2 regions of the Acidaminococcus nyctereutis genome follow, and region 1 is predicted to be linked to the other one. Evidence: predicted binding sites of a transcription regulator. Region 1 holds the regulator's gene; the other holds the start of a gene.

The links. The regulator HrcA, encoded in region 1, represses chaperone genes, less so after heat shock. The targets are predictions, from matches to a motif close to TGTTAGCACTCNNNTNANNNGAGTGCTAACA.
Region 2: a site for HrcA is predicted at 7,558-7,588, ahead of groES (co-chaperone GroES). Genes of this name have one in related genera too.

Annotation. Positions count from the first base shown of each region.
Region 1 covers NZ_JBQOUY010000008.1:84,732-94,659, reverse strand. The annotation lists gene ACTUHY_RS05985 (APC family permease) at 1-325, opposite strand, end outside; gene ACTUHY_RS05980 (MalY/PatB family protein) at 591-1,820, opposite strand; gene ACTUHY_RS05975 (helix-turn-helix domain-containing protein) at 2,096-2,800, shown strand; gene ACTUHY_RS05970 (DMT family transporter) at 2,910-3,791, shown strand; gene hemW (radical SAM family heme chaperone HemW) at 3,802-4,935, shown strand; gene hrcA (heat-inducible transcriptional repressor HrcA) at 5,045-6,085, shown strand; gene grpE (nucleotide exchange factor GrpE) at 6,096-6,704, shown strand; gene dnaK (molecular chaperone DnaK) at 6,757-8,616, shown strand; gene dnaJ (molecular chaperone DnaJ) at 8,639-9,805, shown strand.
Region 2 covers NZ_JBQOUY010000016.1:9,974-32,461, forward strand. The annotation lists gene ACTUHY_RS08555 (LysR substrate-binding domain-containing protein) at 1-729, opposite strand, end outside; gene ACTUHY_RS08560 (YeiH family protein) at 842-1,861, shown strand; gene metG (methionine--tRNA ligase) at 1,973-3,925, shown strand; gene ACTUHY_RS08570 (TatD family hydrolase) at 3,927-4,712, shown strand; gene ACTUHY_RS08575 (3D domain-containing protein) at 4,848-5,834, shown strand; gene rnmV (ribonuclease M5) at 5,851-6,396, shown strand; gene rsmA (16S rRNA (adenine(1518)-N(6)/adenine(1519)-N(6))-dimethyltransferase RsmA) at 6,400-7,254, shown strand; gene ACTUHY_RS08590 (cysteine-rich small domain-containing protein) at 7,251-7,511, shown strand; gene groES (co-chaperone GroES) at 7,636-7,926, shown strand; gene groL (chaperonin GroEL) at 8,000-9,631, shown strand; gene tpx (thiol peroxidase) at 10,015-10,524, shown strand; gene ACTUHY_RS08610 (SLC13 family permease) at 10,591-11,715, shown strand; gene greA (transcription elongation factor GreA) at 12,040-12,558, shown strand; gene lysS (lysine--tRNA ligase) at 12,586-14,589, shown strand; gene ACTUHY_RS08625 (MATE family efflux transporter) at 14,862-16,226, shown strand; gene ACTUHY_RS08630 (WYL domain-containing protein) at 16,254-17,489, shown strand; gene ACTUHY_RS08635 (WYL domain-containing protein) at 17,492-18,391, shown strand; gene ACTUHY_RS08640 (hypothetical protein) at 18,418-18,660, shown strand; gene ACTUHY_RS08645 (DUF2828 family protein) at 18,732-20,216, shown strand; gene ACTUHY_RS08650 (Zn-dependent hydrolase) at 20,305-21,495, shown strand; gene ACTUHY_RS08655 (alanine/glycine:cation symporter family protein) at 21,702-22,488, shown strand, end outside.

The DNA.
Region 1 (9,928 bases):
GACTGCTTAAATAGCTGGTCAGAGCCAAAGAATATCCGGTAATCCCAAAGGCCCACATTACGTTAGTCCATCCGCCATATCCAGTGAGCACCGGCGGCAGCATCATGCCTCTCATACTGTAGTCGCCGCCATTGACCACAAAGATACTGGAAAGAGCCAAATTGTACCAGTAGGCGAATAACATATAGAATACACCAATCAGCGTAACCACCAGGACGGACCTGCCCGTCATGCCAATGGCTGAGCCCAGTGTCACAAATATGCCGGATCCGATGGCACCGCCGACTCCCAATCCAATAATATTCACAAGACCGATTTTTTTCATCTGCTCGCTGCTCATTCTTTTTCTCCTCGTATAATATTTTTGTGAGAAAGATAAAATCCGTATGCACTCCCTGCAGTTTCCTTTGTCAATTTCAATATTTGCAGTAAGTTCTGTCTTTTTAAAAAAGAGAAAAAATCCACCTCTTCAAGCAAGAAATCCATATGATTCCGGAACGCTGCTGTCGGAACAGGAATTTTGCGGACTCCTGTTCCAACTGCAGAATTCTTTCAGGAAAATGTGCAGGTGAAATGTGCAGGTGCGTACCTTAGCCTTTTTCTGCTTCTCTTTTGAGGACAGCATCGCAAATTCTGTCCAGTCCTTTTTTAATGGTGGCCTTCGGCATTGCCAGGTTCAGACGGATAAAGCCTTTTGAATTATCTACAAAGAGGGAATCCCCGCCTTCCAGCAGGACGCCCGCCTGGTTGGCCATGAAGTCGGGAATATTCTCCACATCTCCCAGATACGGGTTCATATCCACCCAGGCCAGATAGGTTGCCTGAGGAATCCTGAACACAATCTTCGGCAGTCTTTGGGCCAGGGTGTCCTGGACCAGCTTGAAATTTCCATCCAGATACGCTTTCAACTGATCCAGCCATTCATATCCGTGCTGGTAGGCCGCTGTGTGGGCCGCAATGGAAAGGGGATTCACGTTCATGGCGTAGGTATCAGTATACTGTACATAGAGTTTTCTCAGGCTTTCATCCCGAATGATGATTTCTGCAAACATCATCCCTGCCATATTGAACGCTTTGGAAGCGGAGGTGCAGGAAATCAGCTTTTGGTAGCCGGGCATGATCTTTGCCATGGGGATATGGTGTTCTCCCTGGCGCAGCAGGTCGCAGTGGATTTCATCACTGATGATCCACAGGTTGTGTTTTTCCACGATGGCAGCAACTTTCTTCAGTTCTTCCTCCGTCCAGACGCGGCCTGTGGGGTTGTGGGGGTTGCACCAGATGAGAAGTTTGGTCAGCGGGTTGGCGGCATCTCTTTCCAGTGCATCAAAGTCGATGGTCCAATTGCCTTCTGCATCGCGTTTTAGTTTGTTATGGATGGCGTGTTTGTGCTTGTAATCGATGGGATGCTGGAAATACCCGTAGGCAGGGGTGTTGATGATGGCATATTCATGGTCGGTGAGCAGCAGTTCCACCAACTGGTACAGGGCGGGAATGATTCCCAGGGAGAAGCAGATTTCTTCTTTCGGATAAGTCCAGCCGTACATTTTCCGGTTCCAGGCATTATAGGCCTCATAAAAATTCGGTTCAAAAACCTGGCTGTAGCCGATGATTCTCTTGTCGGCACGGTCTTTGATGGCCTGGATGATGTCCGGGCACATGGCAAATTCCATATCGGCCACCCACATACGGATAAATTCTTCATCTTTAAAGGGGAACTTCTTTTTGCCTTCATAGTCATGGAAAATATAGCCTCGGAAACCATCCGTGTTCAGGGCATTGGTATGACGCCGTTCCACATATTCATCAAAATTATATTGCATGGTAAAAATCCTCCTTGAAAACTGTTTATTTTCCAACGATTTCGTTCAAGGAGTCTGGCCAGAATCCTCTTAACGTCTACATGCGCATTATAGCGCAGAGGCTAGAGCCTGTAAAAAGAAGGAAAGTTTCTTAATATGAAACTTTTAATCCGTTATGTTTCACCTGAGTGGATTTTTTTACGCATCTCATGATATAATTATCTGAAATTATGAAATAATTGTTGGATTTATGAATTTGTTGATTTATAGGAAACAACAGACGGAGGTCTTTCAGTATGATGATCAGGGAAGAAATCGGTAAAAAGATCAACATTTACCGGCGGGCGAAAAAAATGACCTTGGAGGAACTTTCCCAACGGGTCTGCAAAAGCAAGTCCACTCTTTCGAAATATGAAAAAGGGGCTATTTCCATCGATATCGAAACTTTGTACGATATAGCTTCCGCACTGAATATCCATGTGGAGCAGCTGCTGTATATCACGCCCCAGGAAGGAAATCTTCAGAATGATGCGGCCTGTCCTGCATTTTTTAAGGATCTTTCCCGGTTTTATGCTTATTATTTCGATGGAAGGGACCACCACCTTGACCGCAGCGTGTTCGATGTCCTTTCCAGGGGGGAGGAAGGGAAATACCGCCTCATGATGTATATGAATTTCAAAAATTATGATTCCTATCAGGAATGTGAAAATACGTACTGGGGCTATATCCAACACTTTGACGCTATGTCAAGGATCACGCTGACCAATAAAGATACGCCCATGGAAAATGTCATCATCCAGGTGCTGGCCTCTTTCCTGGATTCTCCTGTGAAATGGGGCCTGTTTACAGGATTTTCCTCCCGTCCCATGATGCCGGTGGCTTTGAAAATCCTTCTGAGCAAGCAGCCCCTCAAAGAAGAGGAATCCCTGGTCAAGAAACTGAAAGTTTCCCGGGAAGATGTGCGCAACCTCAAACACTATAACATGCTTTCCGTGACATGATTCCAATCCTGCCACCGGCAGGGGCAGAAACGATTCCCTTTGCAGCCACCCTTTTTTGTGGTATCCTTTTTTTATTAGCCATGAACATGAAAAGGGGAAAGCTTTGAATATGGAACGAATGAAAGGAAACCTTCTTCTGCTGCTGACGGCCCTGATCTGGGGCAGCGCTTTTGTGGCCCAGAGCGTGGGCATGGACTATGTGGGGCCTTTTACTTTCAACGCCGCCCGGAACCTTTTGGCCACCGGAGTCCTGGTGCCGGTGGTACTGGCTTTTGGGGGAAAACACCAGGGCAATCTGTGGCAGCGGCTGCGGCCCGATGCCGTGACGGTGAAGGCGGGGCTGTGCTGCGGGGTCATCATGGGGGTGGCCAGCAACCTCCAGCAGGTGGGGATTGCCCAGACCACCGCCGGGAAGGCCGGGTTCATCACCGCCCTGTACATTATCCTGGTGCCCATCCTGGGCTGGTTCCTGGGGCGGACGGTGCGGAAGATCCTGCTTTTGTGCGTGCCCATGGCCCTGGTGGGATTCTATCTGCTTTGCGTCACCGGGGATTTCACCATTTCCTTCGGGGATTTCCTGGTGTTCCTGTGTGCGGTGTTCTTTGCCCTCCACATCCTGTGTGTGGACCATTTCCTGCTGCAGGGGGCCAGCGGGGTGCGGGTGGCCTGGATCCAGTTCGCCATGACCTTCCTGGTCTCCCTTTTGGGGGCCCTGGTGTGGGAAACCCTGCCCGCCGCCGGTCTGGGCCCTGCCCTGTGGGCGGCTCGGTGGCCCCTGCTGTATACGGCGGGGCTTTCCAGCGGGGTGGCCTATACCCTCCAGATCGTAGGGCAGAAGTACACCGACCCCACCACCGCCACCCTGATCATGAGCCTGGAATCGGTGTTTGCGGTGCTGGCCGGGTGGCTGTTCCTGGGAGAAGTGATGAGCGTCCGGGAAATCATCGGCTGCGGGCTGGTATTCGCCGCCGTGCTCCTGGCCCAAATCTAAGGAGGAAAAAATGCTTCAGCCCTGGGAATCTTATCAGGCGGTCTATGTCCACATCCCATTCTGTGTCCATAAATGTGCCTACTGCGATTTCGCTTCTTATCAGATTTTCAATGAACATATTATGAGCGACTATGCCCGGCGTTTGGTGGAGGAAATCTCTGCCTGGACGCCGGCTTTGCCGGTTTCGCCTACCGCTACCGTGTATTTCGGCGGAGGGACCCCCAGCGTGCTGCCCCTGGATGACCTGGAAAAAGTGGTCACGGCCCTGAAGGAGCGGGGATTCTGGCAGCAGCCGGCAGAAGCCACCCTGGAAGCCAATCCGGGGACGGTGGATCTGGCGAAGCTCCGATTCTATCGGCAGCTGGGCTTCGACCGGCTGAGCCTGGGGATCCAGTCCTTCCAGCCTGCAGAACTGGCCGCCATGGGACGGATCCATACGGCAGAAGATGCGGAAGCGGCCATCGCCCTGGCCCGAGAAGCCGGCTTCCAGCGGATTAGCGGGGACCTGATCTACGGGTATCCCGGCCAGACGGTGGCAAGCGTCCAGGATTCCCTGGAACGGCTGCTGAAAACCGGGGTGGACCATGTGTCCGTCTACGGCCTCACCGTGGAAGAGGGGACACTGCTGGCCAAACAGCTCCGGGAGGGGGAAGCTGCTCTGCCTTCGGAAGACGAAACAGGGGCCATGTACGATTTCCTCATGGAAGCGCTGCCCCAAGCCGGCTACCAGCGGTACGAGATTTCCAATTTCGCCCGGCCCGGCCAGGCATCCCGGCATAACCAGGTGTACTGGCATTACGATCCCTATATGGCCTTCGGGGCGGCCGCCTGCCGGTTCGACGGAAAAATCCGGGAGACCAATCCTCGGAATCTCCAGGCCTATCTCCAGGGGGCGCGTCCGGAGCGGGAAATCCTCACCTCCGAAGACCGTCGGGCGGAACTGGCCTTCATGAACCTGCGGACTGCCAAGGGACTGTCTTTGCAGGAATTCGCCCAGCGGACAGGAGAAGATTTCTTTCATATATATAAAGAAGGCTTTGCCCATTGCAGGGAACATGGCTGGATCGCCCGGGAAGGAGACCGGATCCATCTGACGGAACAGGGGATGCAGTACGGCAATCTGGCTTTTGAGGAATTTCTGTAAAAAGAAAAATATTTTCTGCAAATCTATTGACAATTTGACTAAAGAGGTGTATCTTTACACTTAGATGTTAGCACTCCAACCATTAGAGTGCTAACAATCGAGAAGAGAGATGATTACAGTGCTAAGTGACCGCAAGAAAAAAATCCTTCAACTGATCATTGAAGATTATATTGAAACGGCTGAGCCTGTAGGATCTCGCAGCATCGCCAGGAAATACAATCTGGGGATCAGCCCGGCAACCATCCGGAACGAGATGTCCGACCTGGAACTGTTGGGTTATCTGGAGCAGCCCCACACTTCGGCAGGACGTGTCCCGTCAGCGGCTGCCTATCGGTACTATGTGGATTCCCTGGCCAAACCGGATGCCCTGGCGCCCAATGATGTGGCGCTGATCAACAGCTGGTTCCGGGAACGGGTCCACAGCATCGACGATATCTTCCAGTCCACCGCCAAGATCCTGTCACGGATGAGCAAGAACGTGTCCGTGGTACTGGCCAACAAGGACAGCGAAAGCGTCTTTTCCTACTTGCGCTTCCTGCCCCTCAACGAGCACCAGGCCATCCTATGCATCGTGGCCAATGACGGGCGGATGGACAACAGTGTGATCCAGATCCCGGCTGGCATGAGCCGCCTGGAAATGGACACCCTGGCCCAGCGGGTGACCAACAGACTCCATGGGATGAAGCTGGACGATATCACAGACCAGATCCTGAAAGACGTCCGGGATGCCCTGGCTGGGGACAAAGCCCTGTATGCTTCTCTGATCCAAGTGGTCAGACAGATGCGGAGCGGCCAGCAGGAGAACAAGATGTACCTGGGCGGTACCAAACAGCTGCTCAACCAGCCGGAATTCAAGGATCCGGAACGGATCCGAGAGCTGCTGAGTGTGCTGGAGGAAGAGCAGATGCTGAAGGATATGCTGATGGCCGACAAAGACTCCGGTCTCAAGGTGACCATCGGCAGTGAAAACAAATTTTCCGGCATCCAGGACTGCAGCATGATCCAGGCCACCTACCGGCTCAACGGACAGGTGGTGGGGACCCTGGCTGTCCTGGGACCGACCCGTATGGAATACCGGAAGGTGATTTCCGTGATGGATTACCTCCACAACTACCTGCGGGTGGTCATGAATAAAATGGATGAAAAGTAGGGGAGGACCAATGAAAGAGGAGCAGCAGAAGAACCCGGAAACCGTGAAGGCAGAAACGGCCCAGGCCGAGACGGAGGCAGAAGAAACCGCGGAACAGGCCAAGACGGCAGGAGCCGGAGCGGCTGACGTGAAAGACGAAAAAGCAGCGGAACCCGATCCCAGAGACGAAAAGATCGCCCAGCAGGAAAAGCAGATTGCTGAACTGCAGAACAGGCTCCTGCGGCTGCAGGCCGATTTTGACAACTTCCGGAAACGGAACAATGAAGAACGGGAACGGCTAGGCCGGTATGTCACCGGACAGGTGGCCCGGGAATTTTTGAAGGTGCTGGATAACTTCGAGCGGGCGGAAGCCAGCCTGGAAGCCAGCAAAGACGGAGAAGCCCTGAAGAAAGGCATGGGGATGATCCACAAGCAGTTCGAAAAGGCTCTCCAGACCCTGCATATCGAAGAGATCCCGGCGGAAGGCAAACCCTTCGATCCCCAAATCCACGAAGCCGTCATGCAGGGCAGCAATCCGGATCTGCCGGATGAAAGCATCGATCTGGTCCTGGAAAAGGGCTATAAGATCGGGGACGACGTGATCCGCCATTCCAAGGTGCGGGTCGTCCGGAACGATTGAAGATAACGTGTTGAACGATTGATAATTCCAGATTTGACAGGAGGAATTCATTATGTCTAAGATTATTGGTATTGACTTAGGGACCACCAACTCCGTAGTCGCTGTGATGGAAGGCGGCGAACCTACAGTTATCACCACCCAGGAAGGCGGCCGGCTGACTCCTTCCGTGGTTGGCTTTACGAAAAACGGGGAAAGACTGGTAGGCCAATTGGCCAAACGCCAGGCTGTATCCAACCCGGAACGGACCATCAGCTCCATCAAACGGCACATGGGCACCAAATACACCGTGACTATCGATGGCAAGAGCTATACGCCGGAACAGATTTCTGCTATGATCCTGGAAAAGATGAAAGGCGATGCAGAACGGTATCTGGGTGAAAAAGTCACGGAAGCCGTCATCACCGTACCGGCTTACTTCAACGACAGTCAGCGGCAGGCCACCAAGGATGCAGGCCGGATCGCCGGACTGGATGTAAAGCGGATCATCAACGAACCCACGGCTGCCGCTCTGGCTTACGGCATCGATAAATCCGACGACCATACCATCCTGGTCTATGACTTGGGCGGTGGCACTTTCGATGTGTCCATCCTGGAACTGGGCGACGGCGTGTTCGAAGTGAAGTCCACCAACGGGGATACCCATCTGGGCGGCGATGACTTCGATAAACGCATCATGGACTGGATGTGCGATGAATTCAAGAAACAGAATGGCATCGACCTGACCGGGGACAAGATGGCCATGCAGCGGATCCGTGAAGCGGCTGAAAAAGCCAAGATCGAGCTGTCCAATATGCTGACCACCAATATCAACCTGCCCTTCATCTCTGCAGGCCCTAACGGCCCGCTCCATATGGACCTGGATCTGACCCGGGCCAAATTCGATGAAATGACCAGCGACCTGGTAGACCGGACCATCGTCTGCGTCAACAAGGCCCTGAGCGACGCCAACATGACCCCGAAAGACATCAACAAGGTCCTGCTGGTCGGCGGTTCTTCCCGTATCCCTGCGGTGCAGGAAGCCATCAAACGGACCATGGGACAGGAACCGGCCCATGGGGTGAACCCGGATGAATGTGTGGCTGTAGGGGCTGCTATCCAGGCCGGTGTACTGGCTGGGGATGTGAAAGACGTCCTGCTGCTGGATGTGACGCCGCTGTCCCTGGGTATCGAAACCATGGGCGGTGTGATGACCAAGATCATTGACCGGAACACCACCATCCCGACCTCTAAGAAACAGGTATTCTCCACGGCTACCGACAACCAGCCCTCTGTGGATATCCACGTCCTCCAGGGCGAACGGGAAATGGCTGCGGATAACAAGACCCTGGGCCGTTTTGAACTGTCCGGCATCCCGGCTGCTCCTCGGGGAATCCCTCAGATCGAAGTGGCTTTCGACATCGATGCCAACGGCATCGTAAACGTCAGTGCCAAAGATTTGGGCACGGGTAAGGAACAGAAGATCACCATTACTTCTTCCGGCAGCCTTAGCAAGGAAGAAGTGGATAAGATGGTCAAGGAAGCCCAGGCCAACGAAGCCGCTGACAAGAAGCGGAAGGAAGCGGTAGAAGCCAAGAACCAGGCCGATACCCTGATCTACCAGGCTGAAAAGACCATCAAAGATATGAACGGCAAGGGCCATGACGACCTGATCAAGAAAGTCCAGGATGCCATCGGCACCTTGAAGGAAACCATGAAGGGCGACGATACCGACAAGATCAAAGCCGATACGGAAGCCCTGCAGAAACCCCTGTATGAACTGAGCGCCGAACTGTACAAGCAGAACCAGGGCACAGCCCAGGGTACTGCCGGTGCCAACGCCAATGCCGGTGCAGGCGCCAATGCAGGGACCGAAAGCAAGAAAGCCGACGACGATGTAGTGGATGCTGAAGTCGTGGACGACGACAAGAAATAAGCTTTCCTAGAGGGAGATACGGATGGCAGAGAAGAGAGACTACTATGAAGTGCTGGGCGTTTCCAAAGACGCTACAGCCGACGAGCTGAAAAAGGCTTACCACAAACTGGCCCGGAAGTATCACCCTGACCTGAACAAAGACAATCCGGAAGCAGCGGATAAATTCAAAGAGGCCAACGAAGCCTACAGCGTTCTCAGTGATCCCCAGAAGAGAGCGGCCTATGACCAGTACGGCCATGCCGCTTTCCAGAACGGGGGAGGACCTGGCGCTGGGGCCGGCAATCCCTTCGGGGGCGGGTTCCAGGGCTTCGGCGGTTTCAGCGGCGAAGGCATGGACGACATCTTCAATATGTTCTTTGGAGGTGCCGGACGAGGCGCCGGCCACCGGGCCGATAACGGTCCCCGGCAGGGAGCCGACCTGCGGATGGATACCCAGATCACCTTTGAAGAAGCGGCCTTTGGTACGGAAAAGAAAGTGCCTTTGAACCGGGAAGAGGAATGTGAGACTTGTCACGGTTCCGGTGCTGCCCCCGGCAGTACGCCGGAGACTTGTCCGGACTGCCATGGGACCGGGGAGATCCGGGTCACCCAGAATTCTCTCTTTGGCCAGGTGGTCAATGTCCGGACCTGTCCCAAATGCCATGGGACTGGGAAAATCGTCACCCATCCCTGTAAGGACTGCCACGGCACAGGCCGGGTGAAGAAAAAACGGGTGCTGACCGTGAAGATCCCTGCCGGAGTGGACAATGGTTCCCGTCTGCGGGTGGCCGGAGAAGGGGAAGCTGGGATCCGGGGCGGACGCCCTGGGGATCTGTATGTGTACCTGTATGTGAAACCCCACAAGTTCTTTGAACGGGAAGGCACCACCGTCACCTGCGAAGTGCCCATCAACATCGTCCAGGCGACCTTGGGGGCGGAAATCGAGGTTCCCACCCTGTATGGCAAGGTGAAGGTGAAGATCCCGGAAGGGACCCAGCCCAATAAGATCCTGCGCCTGAAGGGGAAAGGGATCGTATCCCTGCGGACGGGCCAAAAGGGAGACCAACTGGTCCGGATCAAAGTGGTGATCCCTACGAGACTCAGCGATGCCCAGAAAGAAGCGCTGCGGAAATTCGGCGAAGCCGGAGGAAGCAGCATCAATCCGGAAGAGAAGAGCTTCCTGAACAAAATCAAAGACCTGTTTAAGTAAGGTCAGGTTGGAGTAAACGGACAACGGAGCTGTGAAGAAATGATGATTTATTTCTTCACAGCTCCGTTTTTTTGTCTATATGAAATTTTAGTATAGACAAAAACGGTCACTTGAAAAGAATTT
Region 2 (22,488 bases), on a different contig from region 1:
GATCCGATACAGGAAGGTGATCCCGCAGTCTTCTTCCAGCAGCTGGATCAGGGCGTGCATGTTCCCAATCTGGATCCGGTGGGCAAACTGGTCCAGGGTAAGACCCTGGAGAGCCAGGTTCCGCTCCAGGATGTTCCGGGTCCCGGAGCCCGGTTCCCGCACCAGCAGCCGTTCTCCCAGAAGATCCCGGCAGAGTTCCGGTTCCCGGACGAAAGCGTGGGAAGCTGCAGCCACTGGGACAAAAGGTTCCAGCCGGAAAAGGAGATGGTCATAGGAACCCGGGGGATAATAGCCTTCTATCAGGGCGAAATCCAGTTCCCCCTGGTCTAGACGGTGGAGCAGATCCTGGGTATTCCCGAAAATAAGGGTCAGTTCCACATCCGGATGGGCCTTCAGGTAACAGGCTGCCGGCTGGGCGATGCCGTATTCTCCGATGGTCATGGTGACGCCGAAAGTGACTCGGCGGATCCCTTTCTGACAAGCTTCCATCTTCCGGGCCAGCAGGGTCTCGTCATTCTGCAGGAGCCGGGCATAGGCGGCCAGGGTCTTTCCGGCGGGGGTCAGGGCCAGGGTTTTGCCCTGATGGGTGAACAGGGGCAGGCCGTAGCGTTTTTCCAGGGCATGGATGTGCTGGGAGACGGCTGGCTGGGTCAGGAAGAGCTGCCGGGCGGCCTGGGTGAAGTTCATGGTCTGGCAGACACAGAGAAAGGTACGTAGCTGGGTATCCATCATTTCCTCCATAACGATATTTTATTATTCCATTATAAACCATAATTTCATCTTTTTGACCGATTTCTTTATAATACAGGAAGCGACCAAATGATGAAAGGGGAAATCTGCCATGTATCAAAGAGGAAAAGGAATCCTGGCCTGCCTGGCCATTGCGGTGCCGGCCTGGTTCTTCGGAAAATTGTTCCCGGTGATCGGGGGTGCCGTCATCGCCATCCTGATGGGGATGGTCATCACCCTGTTCTGGAAGGAAAAAGGAGCTGCCGGGCCGGGGATCCAGTGGACCAGCAAAGTGGTGCTCCAGGCTGCGGTGGTGTTCCTGGGCTTCGGACTGGACCTCCACGCAGTGGCTGCCACGGGAAAGCAGTCACTGCCCATCATCCTTTCCACCATCACCACTTCTCTGGTGCTTTCCTATGTACTGCACCGTCTCCTGGTGATCCCTACGAAGATTTCCACTTTGGTGGGCGTAGGGTCTTCCATCTGCGGAGGATCCGCTATCGCAGCGGCTGCTCCGGCCATCCAGGCGGACGATGAAGAAGTGGCCCAGGCCATTTCCGTGATCTTTTTCTTCAACGTACTGGCTGCCATCCTGTTTCCCCTCTTGGGGACGGCCCTGGGGTTCAGCACCGTCAGCGGGGAAGGCTTCGGGATCTTTGCTGGGACGGCGGTCAATGATACTTCTTCCGTGACGGCAGCCGCTGCTACCTGGGACAGCATGTGGAACCTGGGTACAGCTACGCTGGATAAAGCGGTGACGGTGAAACTGACCCGGACCTTGGCCATCATCCCCATCACCTTGGGCCTGTCTGTGTATTATGGAAAGAAAGGTACAGCAGCGGGCCAAAAATTCCAGGTGAAGAAAGCCGTCCCGGTCTTTGTGCTGTATTTCATCCTGGCTTCCCTGGTGACCACCCTGGCCCTCCAGATGGGCGTGAGCGCCGGTGTCTTTGCGCCTTTGAAGACACTGAGCAAGTTCCTGATCGTCATGGCTATGGCCGCCATCGGACTGAACAGCAATATCGTGAAGCTGATCCGTACTGGCGGCAAACCCATCCTGCTGGGAGGCTGCTGCTGGATCGGGATCACGGCAGTGAGCCTGGCCCTGCAGAAGGTGCTGGGGTTGTGGTGAAAAAGGGGGTATTGCACCGAACGTGCAACACCCCCTTTTTCCGTGCATCTCTGGCTTTTTTGTGATATCATAGATAGTCAGTGAATTATTTTTTGTTAAAGGGGAATGACCATGACGAAACCTGCTTTTTATATTACGACGCCCATTTACTATCCCAGCGCCGACCTGCATATCGGACATGCCTACTGCACCACCATCGCCGACACCATCGCCCGGTACAAACGGGCCAACGGCTTTGATGTCCAGTTCATCACCGGCAGCGACGAACACGGCCTGAAGATCCAGCGGAAAGCGGAATCCTTCGGGGTGAAGCCCATCGAATACACCGACAAGATCGTGGCGGACTTCAAGAAACTGTGGGAGATGCTGGGGGTCAGCTATACCTCCTTCGTCCGCACTTCCAGCCCGGAACACGAAAAGACCGTCCAGACCCTGCTCCAGAAAGTCTGGGAACAGGGGGACATCTACAAAAAGGACTATGAAGGCCTGTACTGCGTGCCCTGCGAATCCTTCTGGACCGAACACCAGGTGGAGGAAGCCGGGGGCGTGTGCCCGGACTGCGGCCGTCCTGTGGAAAAGATGAAGGAAAGCAGCTATTTCTTCCGGATGTCCAAATATGCGGACCGGATCCTGGAATACATCGAGACCCATCCGGATTTCATCCAACCCGTATCCCGCCGGAATGAAATGATCAACTTCATCAAACAGGGGTTGGAAGACCTGTGCATCAGCCGGAGCAGCTTCGACTGGGGCATCCAGGTGCCTTTTGATCCCAAACACGTGGTGTATGTGTGGTTCGATGCCCTTTTGGCCTATTTCACCGGCATCGGCTTCGGCCAGGATATGGACAAGTTCAACCGGTTCTGGCCGGCGGACCTGCACCTGGTGGGGAAGGAAATCGTCCGGTTCCATACCATCATCTGGCCGGCTATGCTGATGGCCATGGGCTTCGACCTGCCCAAAGAAGTATACGGCCACGGCTGGCTGGTGGTGGACGGGGACAAGATGTCCAAATCCAAGGGCAATGTGGTGGATCCGGTGCAGCCCATCCAGGAATTCGGGGCTGACGCCGTCCGCTATTTCCTGCTCCGGGAAATCAACCTGGGTAGTGACGGGAATTACTCTCGGAAGGGCCTGATCAAGCGGTTCAACTCCGATTTGGCCAACGACCTGGGGAATCTCCAGTACCGGACCGTTTCCATGATCGACAAATACCATGGGGGCATCGTCCACAAGACGGTGGTGGACAATGCAACCGATGAGAAATTCCGCAGCCTGGCCGCAGAAACCCTGCAGAACTACCGGGCTGCCATGGACAAATATGCCCTGAACGATGGGATCAAGGCTATCTGGGCCTATGTGGGCGCCGCCAACAAGTACATCGACGAAACTACTCCCTGGATCCTGGCCAAGGATCCGGCCCAGGCCAAACGGCTGGAAGCGGTGATGTACAACCTGGCCGATGCGGTCCGGAACATCGCCATCCTGATTTCCTCCATGATGCCCTTCACCGCTCCCAAGATCTTTGAACAGCTGGGCCTCATCGTACCGGAACAGTTCGACCTGAACGAGGTGGCTTGGGGCAATTTCCCCGACGGCACCAAAGTGGCCAAGGGCCAGCCCATCTTCCCCCGGATCGAGGAAGAAGAGGAAGACAAGCCGGCAGAAGCCAAAAAGGAAGCCAAACCGGCCAAAAAGGAAAAGAAAGCTGACAAAAAAACCGCCGGCGTGGTGACCCCGGACCAGTGCACCATTGAAGATTTCGGCAAGCTGGACCTGCGGGTGGGCACCATCCTCAGCGCGGAAAAGATGCCCAACGCGGACAAGCTGCTGAAGATCCAGGTGCAGGTGGGGGATGAGACCCGCACTATCGTGTCCGGCATCGCTCCCTACTATAAGGAAGAGGAACTCACCGGCAAGAACGTGATCGTCATCGCTAACCTGAAGCCGGCCAAGCTCCGGGGGGTGGAATCCAAGGGGATGCTCTTGGCCGCCTCCGACGGGCAAGGGAACCTGAAACTGGCGGAAGTGCCGGGGATCGCCTCCGGCAGCAAGGTGAAATAATATGAAAAGACTTCCTTTGTTCGATACCCATGCCCATCTGGATGTGGAGAATTTCGACGCTGATAGGGAAGCGCTGCTCCGGGCAATCGGAGAGACCATGGCCGGGATCATCGATCCCGGCTGTGATATTCCCAGCTCAAAAATGGCCCTCAGCCTGGCCCACCAGTACCCCTTTGTGTGGGCGGCGGTGGGGATCCATCCGGAAGAGATCAGCCACAGCAGCCTGGAGGACCTGGACCAGATCGAAGCCTGGTGCGCCGATTCCAGGGTGGTGGCCATTGGAGAAATCGGCCTGGATTACTACAATGATGAACACTCGCCCCATGACCGGCAGCAGGAATTTTTGATCCGCCAGCTTGACCTGGCTCGGAAGACCGGCCTGCCGGTGATCATCCACGACCGGGAGTCCCATGAGGACGTGCTCCGGATCATCCGGGAAGAAGGGAAAGGGGTCCGGGGGGTGCTCCACTGCTTTTCCGGGGACTGGGCCATGGCGGAAGAAGCCCTGTCCTTGGGCTGGTACCTGGGGTTCGGGGGCACCAGTACCTTCAAGAACGACCGGGGGGTGCGGGCCATCCTGGCCCAGGTGCCAGAAGACCGGATCCTCTTCGAGACCGATTCCCCCTATATGGCGCCGGTACCCTACCGGGGCAAGCGGAACAATCCTCTCTATACGGCCATTGTGGCGGAACGGGCGGCGGAACTTAGGGGTACCACGCCGGAAAAAATCATGGAAAGTTCAACAAATAATGCGAAAAAGCTGTTTTTCCGGGTCAAAACCGCGTAAAACAGGTGTATAGTCTACAAAAACTTCACAATTTTGTCCGTATAAAATGTTTAGAATTAGTATCTGGTACTAATTTATTTTTGACAGGAAACGCCTCCTTATGGTATGATGCAAGCACTTTAAGGAGGCGAAACTTTGCGAAAATCACAACCTTTTAAGCGTCCCTATAAGTGGATCGTCGTTTCTCTGCTGCTGGCTGCCAGCGTGAACTTCCTGGGCTTTGCATCCCAGCCGAAGACCGTAAGCATTAAAGTGGACGGACAGACGATCAACCTGAAAACCAGAGCCCTGACGGTCCAGGGTGCCCTGGAAGAAGCCGGTGTCGTTCTTCAGAAAGCTGACGGCTATGATGTCCTCGGCGATGATAGATTCAGTGACGGTGCCACCATCGAAGTGGTGCGGGCCATGCCTGTGAAGGTGTGGAAGGCTGGAAGGACCACCGAATATACCATCGGACGCAAAACTGTGCGAGACGTATTGAATGCTGTGGGAGTGGATTACAGTGGATTCCAAGTCTATCCCGGGCTGGACACGGAAGTGACCCCCGATATGACCATCCATATCATTTCTCCCACCAACAAGCTGGCCACGGAAACCCGGGAGATCCCCTATGAAGTGGAAATGCGGAACAATGACAACCTGCCCCGGGGCAGACAGAATGTGATCTCTGCCGGCCAAAACGGGGTAGAGAAAGTCACCTACCGGGAAGTAAAAGTGGGCAGTGAGACTGTGAGACAGGAACTCCATACGGAGGTCGTCACGGAGCCTGTTTCGGAGATCGTGGAAGTAGGTACGGGGAACAACCTGAATATGATCGAAACCTCCCGTGGTTTCGTCCGTTACCGCTCTGCCAGGACGGTGGAAGCATCCGCCTATACCCTGGCAGAAGGCAGCGGCACAGGGCTTACTTCTACGGGCGTGGTCCCCTATCATGGGGTGGTGGCCGTGGATCCGGATGTGATCCCCTACGGGACCCGGATGTATATCCCTGGCTACGGCTTTGCGGTGGCAGCGGACTGCGGTGGCGCCATCAATGGCAATACTATCGATCTTTATATGGAAGACTATGGGGATGCCATTTCCTGGGGTCGGCGGGACGTGACCATTTATTTCTTGGAATGACAGACAGGAGAAAATCGTGCTGAAAGAAGTGCTGGTAGTAGAAGGCAAGATGGATACCGTGGCGGTGAAGAAGGCAGTGGATGCTGAAACCATCGAGACCGGCGGGTTCACCCTGGCGCCCCATACCCTGGCCCTGATTGAAGCAGCCTACAGGAAACGGGGGATCATCATCATGACCGATCCCGACGGTGCAGGGGAGAGGATCCGCAAGTTCTTGACGGAGCGCTTTCCCCGGGCCGGACAGGCTTTTGTGCCCAAGGCGGAGGCCCTGGCCCATCATGACGTGGGCATCGAACAGGCCCAGCCCGAGGCCATCCGGAAAGCCCTGTCCAAGGTCCGTTTCCAGGAAATGGAGCCCCGAAAGGAATTTTCCTCTCGGGACTTATTTGTTTCCGGGCTGTCCGGGTCCCCGGAAGCGGTGGCCCGGCGGGACAGGCTGGGAGCCATTTTGGGCATCGGCTACGGCAATGCCAAACAGATGGTGACCCGGCTGAACAATTACGGAGTGACCCGGGAGGAATTCCAGGCCGCTCTGGCAGAGATCCACAGGGAAGGGAAATAAGGTATGCTGCATCCAGTGATCGCCAGCCGGGACGTGACCCGGTACATCCTTGATACGTTCGGCCTCCGGGCCAAGAAAAAATTCGGCCAGAATTTCCTCATCAATGAGCAGGTGGTCCGGGGCATCGCCCGGGAAGCTCAGGTGGGGTCTGGGGACCTGGTGCTGGAAATTGGCCCGGGGATCGGCACCCTAACCCAGGCCCTGGCGGAAACTGGCGCCCAGGTGAAGAGCGTGGAGATCGACCGGACCTTGTTGCCGGTGCTGGCCAAGACCCTGGAAGGGTATGACAATGTGGAAATCGTCCCTGGGGACGTGCTGAAGGTGGACCTGGGGGAAGTGACGGAACACCGGCCCTTCACCGTGGCCGCCAACCTGCCCTACTACATCACCACTCCCATCATCTTTGCCCTCTTGGAAGAGGATCTGCCTCTCCAGCGGCTGGTGGTGATGGTCCAGAAGGAAGTAGCAGAGCGGATGATTGCTTCCCCGGGGGGGAAGGACTACGGTCCCCTCTCTCTGGCCCTCCAGTATTATTCCCAGCCCCGGCTGGCCATCCCGGTGCCCGCCCGGGATTTCATGCCCGCTCCCAAGGTGGATTCCATGGTGGTGGTCTGCGACAAACGGGAACACCCAGCGGTGGACGTACCTGCAAAACTGTTCTTCCAGGTGGTGAAGGCGGCCTTTTGCCAACGGCGGAAAATGCTCAACAACTGCCTGAAGACCCTGGGGATCTCCAGTGACCAGGTGCAGAAGCTGCTGGAGGCGGCGGGTATCGACGGGAAGCGCAGGGGAGAATCCCTGACCATGGAAGAATTCGGGAACTTGGCCCGGGCATACCAGGAACTCAGGGAACCATGAGCAGCCGGTACAAGTCCTTTGCCCACCGGCAGTGTGAATTCTTTCCCTGTCACAAAGGGGCGGACCCGGATCGGTTCAGCTGCCTCTTCTGTTTCTGTCCCCTGTACCTGGTCCCGGACTGCGGCGGAGATTTCACACCTATGGCAGATGGGAACAAGGACTGCAGCCGGTGCCTCTGGCCCCATGATCCGGACAGTTATGACCGGGTGATTCGGACCTTACAGAAAAAAGTTTTCAGGCCTTTTGACAAAAAATAGTCAAAAGGCTTGATTTTTTTTGGAAACATGCTATTATAGATACTGTAGTTAGCACTCCAGTGAAATGAGTGCTAATAAAAACAAAAATAACCCATTGCTCATAGAATGAAAGGGGATACGTAAAATGTTAAAACCTTTGGATGACCATGTTGTAGTTGAACCGATTGTGCAAGAAGAAAAGACCAGCAGCGGGATTTACCTGCCGGATACGGCCCATAAGGACAAACCCCAGACGGGGAAGGTCGTTGCTGTAGGTACCGGCCGTCTGCTAGATAACGGCACCCGGGTCCCTTCCGAAGTGAAGGCAGGGGATGTAGTTGTGTTCGCCAAATACTCCGGCAGTGATGTGACCCTGGATGGGAAAGATTACATCATCCTGAGAGACAGCGATATCCTGGCTGTTGTAGAAGACTGAAAGCTTTCTTCCGTCCCGTTTTTGGTAGAGAATACCACACCGTATATTATCTGGAATTAAGGAGTCGATTAGAATGGCTAAACTGATTAAATTTGATGAAGACGCTCGCCGCGGCCTGGAACGCGGTGTCAATGCCCTGGCTGATGCCGTAAAGGTAACTCTGGGGCCCAAAGGCCGCAATGTGGTCCTGGAAAAGAAATTCGGTTCTCCTACCATCACCAATGATGGTGTGACCATCGCCAAGGACATCGAACTGGAAGATCCGTTCGAAAACATGGGCGCTGCCCTGGTCCGTGAAGTAGCCACCAAGACCAACGATATCGCCGGCGACGGCACCACCACTGCTACGGTCCTGGCTCAGTCCATCGTTCATGAAGGGATGAAGAACGTGGTAGCCGGTGCCAACCCCATGGTCCTGAAGAAAGGGATCAAGAAAGCTACGGATGCCCTGGTGGACGAACTCCAGAAGAGCGCCAAGACCGTCAGCACCAAGGAAGAAAAGGCACAGGTTGCTTCCATTTCTGCTGGGGATGAAGAAATCGGCGGCCTGATCGCTGACGCTATGGAAAAAGTCGGCAACGACGGCGTCATCACCGTAGAAGAATCCAAGACCATGGATACTTCCCTGGAAACTGTGAAAGGCATGCAGTTCGACCGTGGGTACATCTCCCCCTACATGGTAACGGATCCGGATAAGATGGAAGCCGTCATGAGCAATCCGTACGTATTCATTACGGACCGGAAGATCACCCTGATCAATGACATTATGCCTGTGCTGGAAAAAGTGGTACAACAGGGCCGTGAACTGTTGATCATCGCGGAAGACGTGGAAGGCGAAGCCCTGGCTACCCTGGTGGTGAACCGTCTGCGTGGCACTTTCAAGGCTGTGGCTGTGAAGGCTCCTGGCTTCGGTGATCGCCGGAAGGCCATGCTGCAGGATATCGCCACTCTGACCGGCGCTACCGTGATCAGTGAAGAAGTGGGCCGGAAACTGGATAGCGCTACCCTGGCTGACCTGGGTACTGCCGGCCAGGTACGGGTGACCAAAGACCTGACCACTATCGTGGACGGCGGCGGTGACAAACAGGCTGTGGCTGATCGGATTGCTTCCATCCGGGCCCAGATCCCTGAAACCACTTCTCAGTTCGACAAAGAAAAACTCCAGGAACGCCTGGCTAAACTGTCCGGCGGCGTAGCTGTCATCAAAGTAGGTGCTGCTACCGAAACCGAACTGAAAGATAAGAAACTGCGTATCGAAGATGCCTTGAACGCCACCCGTGCGGCTGTGGCAGAAGGTATCGTAGCTGGCGGCGGCACTGCCCTGTTGCAGGTACAGCCGGTACTGGACGAACTGGAAGCTAAGGCTGACGGGGACGAAAAGACTGGTATCGATATTGTGAGACGGGCCATCGAAGCACCGGTACGGCAAATCGCCAACAACGCCGGCCTGGAAGGCGCTGTCATCGTGGAAGCTGTGAAGAAGGCTGCCAAAGGCACCGGCTTCAACGCTGCTACCGAAGAATATGTGGACATGATCAAAGCTGGTATCGTGGATCCCTGCAAAGTGACCCGTTCTGCTCTCCAGAACGCCGCTTCCATCGCTTCCATGATCCTGACCACGGAAGCCGTCGTAGCCGACAAACCGGCTGAAAAGGGCGCCGCAGCTGCTCCTGCCATGGGCGCTGGGATGCCGGGGATGATGTGAGGATAAGCCGCAAGGCGGTAAAGGGGTTGTTGCACGTAACGTGCAACAACCCCTTTTTGTGGTCTCAAGTCTCGAGTCGTGAGTCTCGGGCCGTTGGAAAGAACCCGTCCTGCGGCCAGGTTCTATTGAAAGTACAGAACCAGAACCGTACTGGATAAAGAAACGATTCCCTTATCGTTGTCGAAACTGATTTTATATATTCTAAAATTTGCCTGCAAATTTTTCGTTCGGATCGAGACTCGAGACTCGAGACCGGGATATTGCACAGAACGTGCAATGCCGCCCTATTTTTGCGCAAAAATCCTATTTACGAATAATTATTAAAATGTTATACTATACCTATCAACAAGACTTTATCCGTACGAAATGAGGAGGAATATACAATGGAAAAACGGACTGTGACTTTTGCCGGCAATCCTGTGGCCCTGGTGGGGCCGGAAGTGAAAGTGGGGCAGCAGGCTCCTGCTTTCAAACTGCTGGACAACAAACTGGGGGAAAAGACCCTGAAAGATTATGAAGGGAAGATCAAGGTGATCTCCGTGGTGCCCTCCCTGGATACCGGGGTGTGCGATGCCCAGACCCGCTGGTTCAATAAGGACGTGACCGGCTTGTCCCCTGAAGTGGTGGTGCTGACCGTTTCCATGGACCTGCCCTTTGCCCAGGCCCGGTGGTGCGGTGCCGCCGGTGTGGAAAACGTGGTGACTCTGTCCGATCACCGGGACGCTGATTTCGGGAAGAACTATGGCTTCCTCATGGATGGCCTGCGGCTGGAAGCCCGTGGCGTGGTGGTTGTGGACAAAAACGACAAGGTGACCTACGTGGAATACGTCCCCGAAGTGACCCACGCCATCGACTTCGACGGCGTGCTGGCAGCGGTGAAGGGGCTGCTGTAAGGATAAAAAGGGGGTGCTGCGCAGAACGTGCAGCACCCTCTCTTTTCACGAAAAAAGGAGTTTCCCATGCCATCCTTGTTCCATTTCCTCTGCTCCAATCCCGTCCTTTTCCTGGCTTCTGTGGGAGCTTTGCTGTCTTTTCTGGCGGTGCCTCCTTCTGGGGCCCTTCTGGAGTCCTTGAATCTCCCGGTACTGGCCGTCCTGTTCTGCCTGATGGGGGTGATCGGTGGCCTGCGGGATACGGGCTTTTTTGACTGTCTCCTGGACCGGCTCCTGGGCCGTCTCCAGGACATCCGGCAGCTGGGGGCGGTGCTGGTCTTTGCCTGCTTCTTCGGCAGCATGTGGGTCACCAACGATGTGGCTCTGCTTACCTTCGTCCCTTTTGCCCTGCTGTCCCTGGAAGGACAGGTGACGGAAAAACAGGCGGCTAAGGTCATCGTCCTCCAGACCCTGGCCGCTAACTTGGGGAGCATGGTGACCCCGGTGGGGAACCCTCAGAACCTGTACCTGTACTTCCGGTACCATATGGACCTGGGGGGATTCCTGGACCTGCTGCTGCCCTACACCCTGGCCTCCCTGGTCCTGCTGGTGCTGGGGGTGGTCCTGTGGATCCCCTGCCGTCCTTTGGAGAAAGGAGAACCGGGAAAAGTCGGCCCGGAGGGAAAACCACGGCCCGTGAGAGAAGAACGGGTCTTGGGGGCCCTGTTTCTCCTGTGCCTCCTCACCGTGGCCCGGGTGGCGGACTGGTGGCTCACCCTGGGGGTGGTGACATTGACTATCCTGCTGTACCGGCCCCGGTGGTTCCGTTGGGTGGATGCCCAGTTGCTGGCCACCTTCGTAGCCTTCTTCGTGCTGATCGGGAACCTGGGCCAGGTCCCGGCCTTCCGGCAGCTGCTGGTCCAGTTCCTGGCGGGACGGGAATTCCTCACGGCCCTCTTGGCCAGCCAGGTGATCAGCAACGTACCGGCGGCAGTGCTGCTGTCTGGGTTCACAGATAACGGCAGGGCCCTGGTGCTGGGTACGGACATCGGGGGCCTGGGGACCCTGATCGCCTCCATGGCCAGCTTGATCTCCTACGGCTTCTACGTCCGCCGGTATCCCTGGCTCCAGGGCTATTATCTGAAAATCTTCACCCTGGCCAATCTGGTGTTCCTGGCGGTCCTGGCCGGGATGGCGGCCATTGGCCCCTGACGGGGCTGCTGCGCATATAGCAGCCTTTCTTTGGTCTCGAGTCTCGAGTCGTGAGTTTCGGGCCGCTGGACAGGACCTGCCCTTTAGTCAGGTCCTTTTGAAGGTGTAGGACCAGAATCGTGGCGGATATAGGCTCAAATATCTTATCGTCAGAGAATCCGGTTTTACCCGTTCAAAAATTTGCCTATAAATTTCTCATTTGGCTCGAGACGCGAGACAGGGGGATGCCCATGCACCTCCCTTCCCATTGACAACCCCCGGGAAAAACTCTATAATTTACAAGATATGGCAGTAGCCAAAAAGCCTATAAAGGAGTCGTGAAAGATGGCTGAGCAAACAATCCTGACCGAAGAAGGTCTCAAAAAATTAGAAGACGAACTGGATTATCTCCGTTCTGAAAAACGGCAGCAGGTTGCCGAACGGCTGAAAGTCGCCATTTCTTACGGGGACATCAGCGAAAACTCCGAATATGACGATGCCAAGAATGAACAGGCCTTTGTGGAAGGCCGGATCCTGACCCTGGAAAACATGATCCGCAATGCCAAGATCATCAAGGATACGGACATCACCAAAAACGTGGTTTCCCTGGGCTGCAAGGTGAAAATCGAAGATCTGGAAACCCATGACCAGGAAGAATATACCGTAGTAGGGACCACCGAAGCCGACCCCATGGCCGAACCGCCTCGGATTTCCAATGAATCTCCGGTGGGCAAAGCCATCCTGGGCCAGAAGGTGGGCGCTGTGGTGAAGGTCACCACCCCCATCGGTGAACTGGATTATAAGATCGTGGCCGTCAGCCGTCCTGGCGCCAAGAAGAAAACCGCCGACAAGGCCGCAAAATAATTCCGGAATCAGAGCAGGAGGTATTTCATGTCCGACGAAAAGAAGAACCAACCGGACGTAGAGAAGGAAGCCCTGGCGGACGAAGACGTCAGTGAGCAGATGCAAGTCCGTCTGGACAAGATGCATAAATTAGAAGAAAAGGGCATCCGGCCTTTCGGCCATGCCTACCAGTGGACCCACCACACCAAAGAGGTCCACGACCAGGTAGAAGCCATGGAAGCTGCAGGCACTGTGGTGAAAGTGGCTGGCCGTCTCCTGGCCATCCGTGGCCACGGCAAGACCTGTTTCATGGATCTCCAGGACAAGACCGGCAAGATCCAGCTGTACGTCCGGAAGGACGAAATGGGCGAAGATGCCTACAGCGTGGTGAAGCTGCTGGATATCGGGGATATCGTGGGGGTGGAAGGTACCGTGTTCAAGACCCATATGGGGGAACCTTCCATCCGGGTCCAGAAACTGGAATTCCTCTCCAAGGCCCTGAAACCCCTGCCGGAAAAATGGCACGGGCTGAAGGATAAGGAAATCCGCTACCGCCAGCGGTATGTGGACCTGATCGTGAACCCGGAAGTCCGGGACGTATTCGTGAAACGGACCCAGATTATCAAATGCATCCGGCAGGTGCTGGATGACCAGGGCTACCTGGAAGTGGAGACACCTGTGCTGAACACCATCTCCGGGGGCGCCACTGCACGGCCCTTCATCACCCATCATAATGCCCTGGACATCGATCTGTACCTGCGGATCGCCACGGAACTGAACCTGAAGCGTCTGGTGGTAGGGGGCCTGGAACGGGTGTACGAACTGGGCCGGGTGTTCCGGAACGAAGGGATGGACATCAAACACAACCCGGAATTCACCACCCTGGAATGCTATGAAGCCTTCGGGGACTTCAACACCATGATGGACTTGACGGAAAAGATCGTCACCACCTGTGCGGAAAAGGTCCTGGGGACCCTGAAAATCCAGTATGAAGGCACGGAGATCGACTTGACCGGTCCCTGGCCCCGGATGACCATGATCGACGCTGTGAAAAAATACAGCGGCAAGGACTTCACCGGGGTGAAGGACGTGGAAGTGGCCCGGCAGATGGCCAAAGAAGCCAGCGTGGCAGTGGAACCCGCCTGGGGCGTGGGCAAGATCATCAACGCCTTCTTCGATGAATTCGTGGAAAAGAACCTGATCCAGCCCATCTTCATCACCGGTCATCCCAAGGAAATCTCCCCCCTGGCAAAGAGCAGTGCGGCGGATCCGGAAATCACAGACCGTTTCGAAGGATATATCTTCGGCCGGGAACTGTGCAATGGCTTTACCGAATTGAATGATCCCCTGGACCAGAAGGAACGGTTCGAAAAACAGGTGGAAGAACGGAACGCCGGGGATGACGAAGCAGGTATGATGGACGAAGACTTCATCAACGCCCTGATGCACGGCCTGCCTCCCACAGGGGGCCTGGGCATCGGCATCGACCGTTTGGTGATGTTCCTCACCGGGGCCGTCTCCATCCGTGACGTGCTGCTGTTCCCCACCATGAAGCCCCTGGACGGCGGGAAGAACGAAGCCTCTAAGACCGCTGCTCCTGCTGCCGCTGCTGCTCCTGCAGCTGCAGAAACGGCTGTGGCTGCACCGGTTTTTGAAACGGTGGCCCCGGAGAAGATCGACTTCTCCAACGTGACCATCGAACCTCTCTTCACCGACTATGTGGACTTCGACAAGTTTGCGGACTGCGATTTCCGGGTGGTGAAGGTGAAGGACTGCTTCGCCGTGCCTAAGAGCAAGAAGCTGCTCCAGTTCACCCTGGACGACGGCACCGGCACCGACAGGACCATTCTCAGCGGGATAAAGGCCTACTACGATCCGGAAGAGCTGATCGGCAAGACCTGCGTGGCCATTGTCAACCTGCCGCCCCGGAAGATGATGGGCATCGAATCCTGTGGGATGCTGCTCAGCGCGGAACATATGGAAGGGGAAGAACGGAAACTCCATCTCCTGATGCTGGATCCCCACATCCCAGCCGGCGCGAAATTGTGCTAAAGGGTGCGGCATAGCCGCATCCGGTCTAGGGTCTCGAGTCGTGAGTCTCGGGCCGGAGGAAAAATTTGCAGGCAAATTTTATGAATATATAAAACCTGATTCGTTGACGATAGGATACTCGTTTCTATATTCGGCACAGTCCTGGTTCTGTATATTCAAGAGAAACTGACCCAAAGGGGCAGGTTCTGTCCAGAGGCCCGAGACTCGAGACTCGAGACCTTAAAAGAGGCTGTTGCGAAGGCAACAGTCTCTTTTCTTCTGAAAGAAGGTGAATGATGCAAAAAGATATGACCCGGGGACCCATCGTTCCCATCATCCTCCATTTTTTGTTCCCCATGTTCGTGGGCAATGTGTTCCAGCAGCTGTACAACATGGCGGACATGATCATTGTGGGCCGGTATGTGGGAGCCGGGGCCCTGGCGGCGGTGGGCTCTACCGGCACCCTGATGTTCCTGGTGCTGGGCTTTGCCTTGGGGATCACTGCCGGCTTCGGCATCCTCACCTCCCAGCGGTTCGGGGCCAAAGATGAAGCGGGAGTCCGGCGGAGCGTGGCCAACGGGACACTGCTGGCCCTGCTGCTGTCCGCTGCCATGACCCTTTTGAGCATCGCTGCTGTGCCCTGGCTCCTGGAACTTTTGAACACTCCCGCGGACATCATGGACGATGCCCGGACCTACATCACCATCATCTTCCAGGGGCTCTTCACCAACGTGTTCTACAACATGGCATCCGTGTTCCTCCGGTCCGTGGGGAACAGCAAGGCTCCGCTGTTCTTCCTGGTATTTTCCGCCTGTCTCAATGTGGGGCTGGATCTTCTCTGCATCATCCAATTCGGCATGGGGGTGGCCGGGGCGGCCCTGGCTACGGTGGTGAGCCAGGGGATCTCTGTGCTGCTGTGCATCCTCTATATTGTGCAGAAGGTGCCGGTGCTGGTGCCCTGGCGGGAAGACTGGAAGCTGTACGTCCATGAGACCCGGGAACAGCTGCGGATGGGGGTGCCCATGGCCCTCCAATTCTCCATCACTGCCTCTGGGATCATGATCGCCCAGGCGGCCATCAACCTGTTCGGGTCCACGGCAGCAGCGGCCTATACGGCAGCCTCCAAGGTCTCCATGCTGCTGACCCAGGGGTGTCTGTCCATGGGCCAGACCATGGCTACCTATGCGGGCCAGAACTTCGGGAAAGGGGACCTGGGACGGATTCGGGAGGGAGTGAAGAAAGCCCTCCAGATGATGGTCCTGTATTCGGTGCTGTCGGCGGTGGTACTCCATTACCTGCTGCCCTTCCTGACAGGGTTCTTCTTCTCCGGGGACGTGGATGCGGCGGCCCTGCTGCCCTGGGCCCAGACCTACGGGGACATCGCCATGTGGTTCTATCTGCCCCTCAGCATGATCTTCATCTATCGGAATGCCATGCAGGGAGTGGGGTACGCCCTGGCGCCCACCCTGTGCGGGGTGTTCGAGCTCATGGCCCGGGGGCTCACTGCCCTGGTGGGCATGGAGACTCACAGTTACGCCATCTCCGCCGCTTGCGACCCTATGGCCTGGCTGGTGGCCGGCATCTTCGGCTTTTGCGCCTGGCAGTGGGTGATGAAGGATCTGGAACGGAAACAGGGCAGAGCAGAGAGGCAAGAGTGAAGAGGGACAGGGAGGTAAGAACGTACCATGGCCTATCAGGAACTGATCAAAGATTTCAACACCACTCGTTCCGTGCTTCGGGATTTCTATGTCCAGGGCTTCCATACTCGGCGGGATTTCCGGCTGAAGAGCCTCCGGAGCTACGACAATGAACGGCGCCGGGTGGAAAGCTGGCTCCGGGACGCCATGGCTTTCCGACAGGAACCGGAAGGGAAAGTGGTGTTCCTGACCGTGGACTGCCGGACCGTCCGGCACAATCCTCTGTACGAGGCTTTCCGGGCCAAAAGCTTCACACCTTGGGATGCGGCTCTCCATTTCCTGCTGCTGGACATTTTCCACCGGCAGGGAGAACTTTCCTTTGGAGAGGCGGTGGACCAGGTCTGTGCCGCTCTGCTCCAGGTGGACCCGGACTGTCCGCTGCCCGATGCTTCCACCATCCGGAACAAACTGAAGGAAGGGGAGGCACTGGGCCTCTTCTGCAGCCGGAAAGTGGGGAAGAGCCTGTATTACAAACTGGCAGATGCCCCCTGGGATCCGGCCGACTGGGCCGCTGCCCTGTGTTTTGCCTCGGAGGCTCTGCCCCTGGGTATCGTAGGGGCCTATCTCCTGGACCGGTGCCCGGAGCAGGACACTTCCCTTTCTTTCAAGCACCATTATCTTTCCGGAGCCCTGGATCAGGAGATCCTGTACCAGCTGGCCGCTGCCCATGAGGCCAAACGGAAGGTCCGGCTGGAATTCCGGAAAAAGGACGGGAAAGCTGGGGAGACCCAGGAAGTATATCCTCTGAAAGCCTACTGCAGCACGGCCACGGGACGGACCTATCTGCTGGCCGGCCGGGAAAAGGGGAAACGACCCCAGTTCTTTCGGTTGGACCGATTGGAAAAAGCAGAACAGGCCGGACAGGAACCGGAATGGGCGGAACTGGAACGATCAGGCCGGCAGTTTGTCCGGTATCTGTGGGGCATTGGAGCTGGCTCCGGGAAAAAATCCCGACTGGACCATGTGGAACTGGATCTCTATGCAGGTCTGGAGGAGCCTTATATCCCTGAACGGCTCCGGCGGGAAAAACGGCAGGGAAAGGTGATCCAGGTAAGCTCCACGGTGTGGCGCTTTTCCATCGATGTGTACGATGCCCGGGAAATGCTGCCCTGGCTCCGCACGTTCATGGGCCGGATCCTGCGCCTGGAATGCTCTAATCCCCAGGTGACCCGGCGTTTCTGGAGGGACCTGGACCGACTCCGGGCCATGTATGAGGAGGAGTGAGCATGCTGTTCCACGAAATCTACGGCCGGTATTATCAGGTGCTGGAAAAGGTCCTCCGGGAAGCCTGCCGGGGAACGCTGACCCGGAAAAAGCTCTATGGATTGATCCAGGACGGATCCTTCGGGGAAAGCACCCTGGAACTGCCCCGGATCCTGGCCGAAAGCCATCTTCTGACCCGGGAGGGGAAGACGCCCCTGGCCAGTGTCCCGGACTGTCCCCTGACCATCCTGGAGAGACGCTGGCTGGCTGCCGTCCTCCAGGATCCCCGGATGCAGCTGTTCCATCCGCCAGTTCTGCCATTTCCTTTGGGGGAACCGCTGTTTTCCCGGGATTTCTTCGTCTATTATGACCGGTATCAGGATGGGGATCCCTATGGGGACCCGGTCTATCGGGATCATTTCCGCCAGCTGCTGATGGCGCTCCGGGAGAAACGGAAGATCCAGGTCCAGTTCCAGGGCCGGAAAGGGATCCAATCCCTGGAAGTCCATCCGGACGGACTGGAATATTCCGGCTTGGATGACAAGTTCCGTCTCCTGGCCCATTCTGACCGGGGGACCCTGTACACCCTCCGGGTCTCTTCCCTCCGGGACCTCCAGCTGAAGGAGGCGGGTTCAGCCTGCCAGCGGGACCGAAAACGCTGGAAAGCACGGACTGTGCTGGAACTGGTGGATCGGCGGAAAGCCCTGGAACGAGCGCTGCTGCACTTTTCCGATCTGGAAAAGGAGACTGTGCAGCTGGATGAGGACCACTACCGTCTGACCCTTTTTTACTACAAACCGGATGAAACAGAACTGCTGATCCGGATCCTGGCCTTCGGTCCTTTCCTGAAGGTGGTGGATCCTCCCGGACTGGTACAGAAAATCAAAGAGCGGCTGGAGAGACAGCAAAGGTACGAACGGTAGCGAACATCGTTCGTACCTTTTTTTCCATGATGGAAATCATCTTTCCGGGTAAAATGGAGCCATCGAAAGCATCTACAGCAAAAACAAGTATGAAAATGGTATGGGGCACTTTTGCAAGTGTCTGCGGGAGGGATCCCGAAACCTTTGATGCTTTGGAAGACACGGACAGCCAACATTTCCAAGATCATTATGGAATACGTGTCTTGAAAGGTACCTACAGCGTTTTTCTATATTTCAGAAGCTGTGAAAGCCGAAATCCTGCCCGGTGAGGAGAGCTGCTCCGGCAGCTGTTCCCCACAGGTGGAAGGGTACCTTGGCAGGGATGGAAAGGAGAATCATCATGGCAGGACTGCTGCAGGAAGGAACCAAATGGACCCGTACAGAAAACGGTGCCCTGACTTATACCAGTACAGGATCTCAGTGCTTGGATCTGTTTGCTTCGATCGGGGCCCTGCGCCACAATACCAAAAGGGAGATTCTCCGGCGGTTCCAGGCGGCCTATGGGGAAAACCGGGACCTGGCCTTGAAAATCCTGTTCTTTGCCCGGGATATCCGGGGAGGCTTGGGAGAACGGCGGGTGTTCCGGATCATCTTCCATTGGCTGGCCCTTTTTGCCCCGGGAACAGTCGAGAAAAATCTGTCCCTAGTTCCGGACTATGGCCGGTATGATGATTTGCTGGAACTTTTGGGTACCCCTTGTGAAAAACAGGTGGTTTCATTCTTCCGGCAGCAGTTGGAAGCAGACGAAAAAGCCGTGAAAGAAGGCCTGCCGGTTTCTCTTTTGGCCAAATGGCTGCCTTCGGTGAATGCTTCCTGCACCTGTACGGTGAATAAGGCCCGCCACCTGGCCCGGCAGTTCCATCTGACGGAACGGGAGTACCGGCAGCGTCTCACCGGGCTGCGGCGGGAGATCCATCTCCTGGAGAACCATCTCCGGAATCGGGACTATACCTTTGCCTATGACCAGCAGCCTTCCAAAGCCCTGTTCAAATACAGGGCGGCTTTCTGGCGGAATGACGGCGAACGGTACCAAACCTTCCTGGACCAGGTGGAACAGGGAGAGAAGAAGCTCCACACCGGTACCCTGGCTCCCTATGACATCGTAGCTCCTTTGGTGGAAAACAATGGATACTGGGGACGGCCGGCCCAGTCTCTTACGGAAGAACAGCGGCGGTCCCTGGATGTGACCTGGAAGGCCCAGGAAGATTTCACTCGGGGCGAGGACGCACTGGTGGTGGCGGACGGATCCGGTTCCATGTACAACGGGTCCCATCCCATGCCAGCAGCGGTGGCCCAGTCCCTGGCTGTGTATTTTGCTGAGCGGAACCGAGGACCCTTCCGGAATCGTTTCATCACTTTCAGTGAACATCCTCGTCTGGTGGAAATCAAGGGATGGGATATCGCCGAAAAGATCCGGTACACCATGTCTTTCAATGAAGTGGCCAACACCGATCTCCAGGCGGTGTTCGATCTGATCCTCCGGGAAGCCGTCCGGAAACGGATGCCCCAGGAAGAGCTGCCCCGGAGGCTGTATGTGATTTCGGATATGGAATTCGATGCGGCCTGCAGCAGGGGGGAGCTGACTAACTTCCAGTGGGCCCGGGAAAAATTCCGGGCCCAGGGATACGGACTGCCCCAGGTGGTTTTCTGGAATGTGGACAGCCGGACCCGCCAGCAGCCGGTGACTCAGAACCAGCAGGGAGCGGTGCTGGTTTCCGGATGCAGTCCCCAGATCTTCCAGATGCTTCGGGAAGGGAACCTGGATCCTATGGCCTTCATGCTGGAAGTTCTTGGGCAGGAACGATACCGGCCGGTGCGGGCGTGAAAAGGGGGTGTTGCCCGCGCAACACCCCCTTTCCTATTTCCCCCATTTATGGTTTAATGGAAGAAATATACGTGAAGGAGGTCTTTCCATGGGACGGATCATGGATATACTGGAAACCATTGCCCATTTTGGAAAGAACCCGGATGGGTCCTACACCCGCCGGCTGTACAGCCCGGAATTCTTCCAGGCCCTGGAGGCGGCGGAAGGGCTGCTCCAACAGGCAGGGCTCACCACCAGCCGGGATGCGGCGGGGAACCTGCGGGCCATGCTGCCCGGCAAGGACCCGGGGGCAAAGCACATCCTCCTGGGGTCCCATCTGGATACGGTGCCATCCGGGGGCCTGTTCGACGGGGCCTACGGGGTGGCGGCGGCCATCGGCTGTGTCCAGCGGCTCCGGGAAGAAGGGCGGAAGCTGCGGCACACGGTGGAGGTGTACGCTTTCAACGGGGAAGAAGCCAGTCCCCTGGGGGGGACTTTCGGCAGCCGGGCCCTGGCCGGGCTTACGGATCCGGACCAGCCCCTTCTCCGGGAGACCCTGGAGGGTTTCGGTCATTCGGTGGAAGAAATCCTGGCCTGCCGCCGTGACTTTTCCGATGCGGCCTGCTACCTGGAGACCCACATCGAGCAGGGGGGCCGGCTGGAAAAGGAAGGTATCCAGTTAGGCATCGTCAGCGGGATTTCCAACATCGTCCGCTACCTGGTGACAGCGGAAGGCCAGAGCAACCATGGGGGTACCACTCCCATGGAGGACCGGCAGGATGCCATGGTGGCCATGGCTAAGCTCATTGTCTTTGCAGACGCGGCCTGCCGGAAGATCGGCCACAGCCTGGTGTTCACCGCCGGGAAAATCCAGTGCCGGCCCAATGCGGCCAATGTGGTCCCTGGAAAGGTCACCTGCACCTTTGAGATGCGCAATGTGGACCGGCAGTACACTGACGGATTGATCCGGGAAATCCGGGCTGCTGTGGAACGGATCCCGGACGCCCGTTTCACCATCCGGCAGCTGATCCACAAGGACAGCGCCCTGTGCGATCCCCTGCTGATGGAAGCCTTTGAAAGGGCGGCGGACAGCTTGGGGGCCACCTGGCAGGTGATGCCCAGCGGCGCCGGCCACGATGCGGATTCCATCGCCCACCGGATTCCGGTAGGGATGCTGTTCATCCCCAGCCACCTGGGCATCAGCCACAGCGGCAAAGAATATACGGCTCCAGAAGACGTGGAGCGGGGCGGGGAAGTGCTATACCGGACCTTGGTGGAGCTGGACGGGATGGTCGGATAAAGAGGGAAGGGGGCTGCACGTTCTGTGCAGCCCCTGGTCTCGAGACTCGAGACCCCCAAAAGGGACTGCTGCATGGGCGGCAGTCTCTTTTTATTGACTCCCGTCAAACCAACTGATAAGATAAGATATACATTTTCCATAAGGAGTTGAAGGGATTGCTGCTGATTTTTCTGCAGGGAGCTGCAGATGCATTGTGGGGGACACCGATGACGGTGGTCCTGGTGGGCATGGGGCTGTATCTGAGCCTTCGGTTCCGCTTTTATTACAATTTCCGCCACTGGGGGTTCCATTTCCGGAACACCTTCGGCAAGATGTTCCAGAAAGGGGAAGGGAAAGGGACGGTCTCCGGATTTGCCGCCGCCTGCACCGCCATGGCCAACACCATCGGAGTGGGGAACATCGGCGGGGTGGCTACGGCCATCGTGTCCGGGGGCCCCGGGGCGGTGTTCTGGATGTGGGTGTCCGGCTGTCTGGGCATGTCCACCAAGGCCTGTGAGATTATTTTGGGCCAGCGGTTCCGGGTGAAGTATTCCCAGTCCATGGATGAATACATGTGCGACCGGTCCTTTGTGATGAAAAACGCCCTGGGCTGGAAACGGGGGGCCCTGCTCCTGTCCGTGGCCTGCTTTACCCTGGGGCCCTGGACCTGCAGCGTCCAGACCGAATCGGTGGTGGGGGCCCTGAAGGAAGCCTTCGGGATCCCGCCGGTGTACGCTGCGGCTTTCCTGGGAATCACCTGTTTTGCCACCATCTTCGGGGGACTCCAACGGATCTCCCGGGTGATGGAACGGGTGGTGCCCTTCATGGCCCTGCTCTACATCCTGGGGGGCCTGGCCATTTTGCTCCAACACTGGCAGGAGGTGCCCGGGGCCCTGGCCCTGATCATCCGCAGCGCCTTCAGCCCGGTGGCCGCCGCCGGGGGCTTTGCGGGGGCCACCATGAAGGATGCCATGCGCTACGGCATCGCCCGAGGCCTCTATTCCAACGATGCGG